Regions from separate parts of the Exiguobacterium sp. RM11 genome, predicted to be linked through region 2. Evidence: riboswitches for the same ligand, from Rfam matches in the RefSeq annotation. Region 2 holds a riboswitch; the other holds the start of a gene.

Region 1 (3,725 bases), 430 kb from region 2:
GACGTTCAAAACGTATATGAAAAAGTCGTCGGTGAAGTCGATACGGTCAAAGAAGACGTCAATAAAATCGTCGAGACGGCCCAAGAAGCCAAATCAGATTTACAAGACATCGGTGAAAAAGTCGTCGAAGCGAAGGATACCGCGCTTGGACAAGAAAACACTTCAACTGATTCGTCATCGAATGATCATAAACAGACACCTCCAACGACTTGAACCTAAAAAACGACCTTTCCGCGGAAAGGTCGTTTTTGTTGATTACGCGAAACGCTTCGCGCCTTCTTCAAGAACTGCTGCTTTATCTGTTTGCTCCCATGGGAGTTCGATATCTGTACGACCGAAGTGACCGTAAGCTGCTGTTTGTTTGTAGATTGGACGGCGAAGGTCAAGCATCTTGATGATGCCTGCTGGACGGAGGTCGAAGTTCTCACGAACGAGTTCAACGAGCTCTGTTTCGCTCAATTTACCAGTGCCGAACGTATCGACAGCGATTGATACTGGATGTGCTACCCCAATCGCGTAAGCGAGTTGAACTTCTGCTTTATCCGCAAGTCCTGCTGCAACGATGTTTTTCGCTACATAACGAGCTGCGTATGCTGCTGAACGGTCAACTTTTGTAGGATCTTTACCAGAGAATGCGCCACCGCCGTGACGTGCGTATCCACCGTACGTATCGACGATGATTTTACGTCCTGTAAGACCTGCATCTCCTTGTGGTCCACCGATTACGAAGCGACCAGTCGGGTTGATGAAGTATTTTGTTTCAGCATCGATGAGTTCAGCCGGGATGACTGCTTCGATGACATACTTTTTCAAGTCTTCTTGAATTTGCTCGAGCGTGATCTCTTCTGCGTGTTGTGTCGAGATGACGATTGTATCGATGCGAACAGGGTTGTTGTCCTCATCGTACTCAACCGTTACTTGCGTCTTACCATCCGGACGGAGGTATTCAAGCGTACCGTTCTTACGAACTTCAGCAAGACGACGTGATAATTTGTGCGCCAATGAGATCGGGAGCGGCATGAGTTCAGGTGTCTCGTTTGTCGCGTATCCGAACATGAGACCTTGGTCCCCAGCACCGATTGCATCGAGTTCCTCTTCAGTCATCTGACCTTCACGTGCTTCGAGAGCTTGGTCAACACCTTGCGCGATGTCTACTGATTGCTCGTCAATCGACGTCAAGACTGCACATGTTTCTGCATCGAAACCATATTTCGCACGTGTGTATCCGATTTCACGGATTGTTTCACGGACAACTTTCGGGATATCCACGTAAGTTGACGTTGTGATTTCACCAGCTACGAGTACAAGACCCGTTGTGACAGACGTTTCTGCCGCAACACGGGCATTCGGGTCTTCCGCTAAAATGGCATCCAAAATCGAGTCAGAGATCTGATCACAAATTTTATCTGGATGTCCTTCAGTAACCGACTCTGAAGTAAAAAGTCGACGGTTCAATTTTGACATTCAAAAAACCTCCTATAATAAGGGTGATATGTGGACGGTACTCGTTCCCCTTACGCGTTGCTTTGGGACGGTAATGAAAAAAACCTCCCCCGATGACATACATGGGGAAAGGTTGAATCGTTCTTCCTTACCCTCTTATCGTTCGAAGCTAATGGCTTCGCTTCAGGATAGCACCTTTTCCGCACAAGACTTCATGTCGGACGGTTGCTGGGCTTCGTAGGGCCTTGTTCCCTCCACCGCTCAGAATAAGAGTATCCGTTACGAAAACCATCATATAAATGACGCTCGATTATGTCAAGGGAATCGAACGAATTCGTTAAAGTTTTCACTGACTTGCAAAACATTTCTGTTTGTGAATCGTCAAACATTTTTTTAATTCGTTTCTGTTTTTTAACACCTTGTGATAAGAGAATGTGATAAACTGTCTTTGTAAGAAAGCGCTTACTCAGAGAGAAGAAACGCTTGTGTTTAATTAGTGTGTCACATATAATTAAAAATGTCATACTGATTAATCGTAATCGCGGAAGTATGCGGATTTCATCCACATCTATTTAGGGGAAAGGTGGGATTCAGGATGGCGACAACGCTCCTGAAAATCGAAGAATTAATTAATGGTGCCGACATGAAACGGAACTTGACGGTTCCAGAACTGGTGGAAGAAGCCATCCAAAATGGGGAAGGTGTACTGACAAAAGACGGGGCTTTATCTGTCAGCACCGGTGCTTTTACCGGACGGTCACCGAAAGACAAATTCGTCGTCCAAGATGAAGTCAGCAACAACCTTGTCGATTGGGGAAAAGTGAACCAACCGATCGCGGAAGAGAAGTTTTCAGCACTTCTCGACAAAGTACTGAACCATTTAGAAAAGAAAGACAAACTTTATTACCTCGAAGCGTCTGCTGGTGCCGATGAGCACTATACGTTACCGGTCCGTGCCATTACGGAATATGCATGGCATAGTCTATTCGCAAAACAACTGTTTTTACGCGAATGGCCAACGAAAGGTGCGTTCGACCCGTTCACTGTAATTTATGCACCGAGTTATAAAGCCGACCCTGCAGTGGATGGCACGAACTCAGAGACGTTCATTCTCGTTTCATTCGCTAAGCGCACCATTCTGATCGGGGGAACAGAGTACGGTGGCGAAATTAAAAAATCAATCTTCTCCGTCATGAATTTCTTGTTACCTGAACAAAACGTCTTATCGATGCACTGTTCGGCAAACGTCAACGATGCAAATGAAACGGCACTCTTCTTCGGATTGTCGGGAACTGGGAAGACGACACTTTCAGCTGATCCACAGCGCCACTTAATCGGAGACGATGAGCATGGATGGTCACCGGATGGGGTCTTCAACATTGAAGGCGGTTGCTACGCGAAGACGATTAACCTTTCGCGTGAGAACGAACCACAAATCTATGATGCAATCCGTTTCGGTTCATTGATTGAAAACGTCGTATTGAATGAAGATCGTACGCCGGACTACAAGAACATCTCCTTGACTGAAAATACGCGTGCGGCATATCCGATCGAATTCATCGACAACGCGATGCTCCCATCACGTGCCGGTCATCCAAATACGATCGTCTTCTTGACGGCCGATGCGTATGGTGTCTTGCCACCGATCAGCAAACTGACGAAAGAACAGGCGATGTATCACTTCTTGTCTGGTTATACGTCTAAGCTTGCTGGTACAGAGCGTGGTGTCACAGAACCACAAGCAACGTTCTCGACTTGCTTCGGTTCACCGTTCCTTCCGCTCGCTCCAGAGCGTTATGCGGATATGCTCGGTAAATTGATTGAAGAGCACGATGTAGATGTCTACCTCGTCAATACGGGCTGGACAGGTGGAGCATACGGCGAAGGTTCACGTATGAAACTCGCCTATACGCGTGCGATGGTCAATGCCGCCGTCAACGGCCAGCTCCGTGATGTGGAGACGATGAAACATGACATTTTCAATGTCGAGATTCCTGTAGCCATCGATGGTGTACCGAGCGACGTGCTCAATCCGCGAGATACGTGGAGCGACCCAGCTCGTTACGATGTCGAAGCAAAAGCACTCGCCATGAAATTTAAAGAAAACTTCACTCGCTTCACGAAAGCAAGTGAGTCCGTCATCGCAGCCGGACCACTCGTCATCTAACACAAAAAGCACTGACTCATCGAGTCAGTGCTTTTTCTTGTCGCAACATCCAATCCATCGCCTGTTCAGTTGTCTCCCATTTATCCCAAAACGGGAGCTGGTGACCGAACGGGAG
Region 2 (3,725 bases):
GATTTACCGACACCCGCTCCAATCTGTGAGGCGCTCGAACGTGCCATCACGGACCCGACCACACACCAATACGGTCCATTTCGAGGACAGACCCGATTGAAAGAAGCGGTCGCATCATTTTACTCTCGTGAATATGGTGTCGAACTCGACCCGGAACGAGAAGTCGCCATCTTGATTGGTAGTAAATCAGGTTTGATCACACTCCCACAATGTCTTCTCGAACCAGGTGACGGGATTTTACTCCCGAACCCGGGTTATCCGGATTACATCTCTGGAGCGAGGCTCGCAGGTGCGGAAATCATCGATTTGACGTTAAAAGAGGAACACGGCTTTCTTCCGGACTATTCAACACTCGACCCGGCACACGCAAAGCTCATGTATTTGAACTACCCGAGCAATCCGACTGGGGCTGTCGCGACGCCGGCATTCTTTGAAGAGACCGTCGCGTTTGCAAAGAAGCATGATGTGATGGTCGTCCACGATTTCGCTTATGGAAGCATTGGGTTCGACGGTTATGTTCCCCCGAGCTTTCTTCAGGCAGATGGTGCGAAAGAAATTGGAATTGAAGTATACACGATGTCGAAGGCGTTCAATATGTCGGGGTGGCGTGTCGCGTTCGCGGTCGGAAATGCCGATATTATTGAAGCCATCAACACGTATCAAGATCACGTCCACGTGTCTGTCTTCTCAGCCATTCAAGAGGCAGCGATTGTGGCGTTAGAATCCCCGCGCGACTTACGTGATGACCTAGCCTCACTTTACGAAACAAGACGAAACCGATTGATTAATGGGTTACGCCGGGCGGGGTGGGAGATTGAGGCACCGAAGGGTTCGTTCTTTGTATGGGCGAAAGTACCTGAGGGGGATGCAAAATCGTTCTCGACAAAGTTACTCCACGAGGCGGGAGTCGCCGTCACACCAGGCTACTTCTTCGGAACAGAGGGAGAGCACCACATCCGTTTCGGTCTCGTATCGTCTGAACAGAAGATTGATGAAGCGGTAGAACGGATTGAGAGACTGTTTGCAGCCTATGAGGAGGTACATTTGTGATTCGTCAGGCCGTGCTCGAATATGACCATTCGCATGATGCGCTCGAGAACCTTCATACGTTGATTGGAAACCGGAAGGCACTCGTTTTGAAAGGATCGAACGGATACGGTGAAGCGGTTCGCGTGTTCCCTCGTCTAGCAAATCTTCCGAGTGTACAGTTCAACGGGGAATGTACAGACGAAGAAATAAATCGTTTGAATGCCTATCGACCCGACGTATGGATTGCCGTCGGCGGAGGTAAATTGATCGATACGGCGAAGCGGATTGCATTCACCCAGTCGGTCCCGCTCATTGTCGTCCCGACACTCGTATCAAACTGTGCAGCCTTCACACCACTCAGCGTCATCTACAGTGAGGAAGGGTCTTACATTCGCTATGACACGTTTCCGGTCGTCATCGAACGCGTCATCGCAGATGAACGACTGTTACGTGATTCGCCTTATGACTATTTCAAGGCTGGCGTCATCGACACGGTCGCAAAGTGGTTCGAGGCTCGTTATATTAGCGGGACGACTTCAAAGGATGCAGGGATTCAGTCAGGGTTATCACTTGCTGCGCAGTGCGGTAAATTGATGGACCTGTCAATCCGCGAACAGGACTTCCGTCGCTACGGTAAGGACATTCGGTATATCGTCGACCATGTTCTCGCAATCGGTGGTGCGGTTGGTGGGTTTGGGGATGCCGGCACTCGTGTTGCTGTCGCTCACGCCGTTCATAATGCACTTAGTCGTTTTGGATCGACCCACCATTGGCTACACGGAGACAAGGTTGGCTTCGGATTGATTGTTCAAGAACGGTTGATTCGATCCGATGACACCCTCCTGCTCGAGGACTGGCTTCAATCCATCGATGCGCCAACTTCACTTACCCAACTTGGGATTCATCCTGATCAAGTCGATGAATTGGTCACTTCGATCGTCGAAGAAATCACGATTCAAGGGATTCGGAATCTTCAAGATTCAGAGCAGTTAAAAGAAATTCTCATCAATCTTCAAGAAGTAGTTTACAAATAATGCTTTTATCAGTAATATAATAACAAAATAATAAAACCGTTTGCTTATCAAGAGTGGTGGAGGGACTGGCCCGATGAAACCCGGCAACCAGATCAGTATGATCATGGTGCTAATTCCAACAGACGAGACGTCTGGGAGATGAGCGTGTCCGACTTTCACTTGTCGTGCCCGCCGCTCTTCGTGAGTAGCGGGCTTTTCATTTGGAGGAGGAACTATTCATGAACATCAAACAAAAAACACTTTTGGCAGGCACGTCATTCCTTGCAGCAATCGCACTTTCTGCGTGTGGACAATCCGAGGCGAGCGAGACGCTCAGCACGGAAGAACTGACGATCGGCGTGACTGGTGGCCCACACGAGCAAATTGCGGAGAAAGTACAAGAACTCGCGAAAGAGGACGGTCTTGAGATCGATATCAAAGTATTCAATGATTACAACACACCGAACACGGCACTCGACGAGGGAAGCCTTGATGTAAACAGTTACCAGACGTTATCGTTCCTCGAACTTCAAAAGTCAGACAAAGGGTATAAAATTGACGACGTATTCAAAACGGTCGCATTCCCGATGGGTCTTTATTCTGAGAAGTTGACAGATATCAAGGATTTAAAAGAAGGAGATAAAGTTGCCGTCCCGAACGATCCGGCAAACGAACTTCGTGCCTTGCGACTATATGAAACAGCAGGTCTGATCACACTAAAAGAAGGTCTGACGGATAAAGCGACGAAACGAGATATCGCGGAAAACCCGCTCAATCTCGAATTCATCGAACTCGAAGCGTCACAGCTCCCGACACAACTTCCGGAAGTGGCCCTTGCAGCCATCAATACGAACTTCGCGATGGGTGCAGGTCTCTCTATCAACGAGGATGCCCTGTTCCATGAGGACACGGTCGACAACCCGTATCCGAACTATGTGGTTGTCCGTTCGGCCAACAAAGAAGATGAGGTCGTTGAGACGTTGAAGTCTTACTACCATTCGGATGAAGTACGTGCCTTCATCGAAGAGGAATTCAGTGGATCTGTCGTACCAGCGTTCTGAGGAGGGATTCGATGATTGAACTGAAACAAATCACCAAGCAATTTCACGTCAATGGAGATACGATCACCGCGCTCGACGACGTCTCCCTTACAATCGAAAAAGGGGAGATCTTCGGCATCATCGGCCGAAGCGGTGCCGGAAAGAGTACCCTTATCCGGATGATCAATCTATTAGAACGCCCGACGACAGGTGTCGTTGAGATTGAGGGACAAGACATCACGCTGCTAAAGAAAAAAGGTCTGTCGAATTTACGTCAGCGAATCGGCATGATCTTTCAACATTACAACCTATTAAAGACCGCGACCGTCGAAGAGAATGTCGCCATCCCGCTCCGCCTCGAAGGGCTCGGGAAGCAAGTCATCCGTGAACGGGTCGACCGCTATCTCAACATCGTCGGTTTATCTGAACATCGGAACCATTATCCGGAACAATTATCAGGCGGTCAAAAACAGCGTGTCGCCATTGCGCGAGCGCTCGCCCATGAACCGGACATCCTCCTCAGCGACGAGTCGACGAGTGCGCTCGACCCTGAGACGACCGAGTCGATCTTAGAGTTGTTGCTCGAGATCAACCGAGAACTCGGATTGACCATCTTCTTGATCACGCATGAGATGGAAGTGAT

What was found. Region 2 has a riboswitch for S-adenosylmethionine ahead of AC5LIL_RS07160 (MetQ/NlpA family ABC transporter substrate-binding protein). Riboswitches for the same ligand answer to the same signal wherever they lie in the genome.
Region 1: another riboswitch for S-adenosylmethionine. It lies ahead of metK (methionine adenosyltransferase); the one in region 2 lies ahead of AC5LIL_RS07160 (MetQ/NlpA family ABC transporter substrate-binding protein).

What each region holds. Positions count from the first base shown of each region.
Region 1 covers NZ_CM187558.1:937,552-941,276, reverse strand. Annotated here, with positions in the region: gene AC5LIL_RS04940 (hypothetical protein) at 1-213, shown strand, start outside; gene metK (methionine adenosyltransferase) at 256-1,464, opposite strand; SAM riboswitch class I at 1,597-1,716, opposite strand; gene pckA (phosphoenolpyruvate carboxykinase (ATP)) at 2,039-3,610, shown strand; gene AC5LIL_RS04925 (alpha/beta hydrolase family protein) at 3,627-3,725, opposite strand, start outside.
Region 2 covers NZ_CM187558.1:1,364,495-1,368,219, forward strand. Annotated here, with positions in the region: gene AC5LIL_RS07150 (aminotransferase class I/II-fold pyridoxal phosphate-dependent enzyme) at 1-1,050, shown strand, start outside; gene AC5LIL_RS07155 (iron-containing alcohol dehydrogenase) at 1,047-2,063, shown strand; SAM riboswitch class I at 2,105-2,208, shown strand; gene AC5LIL_RS07160 (MetQ/NlpA family ABC transporter substrate-binding protein) at 2,282-3,103, shown strand; gene AC5LIL_RS07165 (methionine ABC transporter ATP-binding protein) at 3,115-3,725, shown strand, end outside.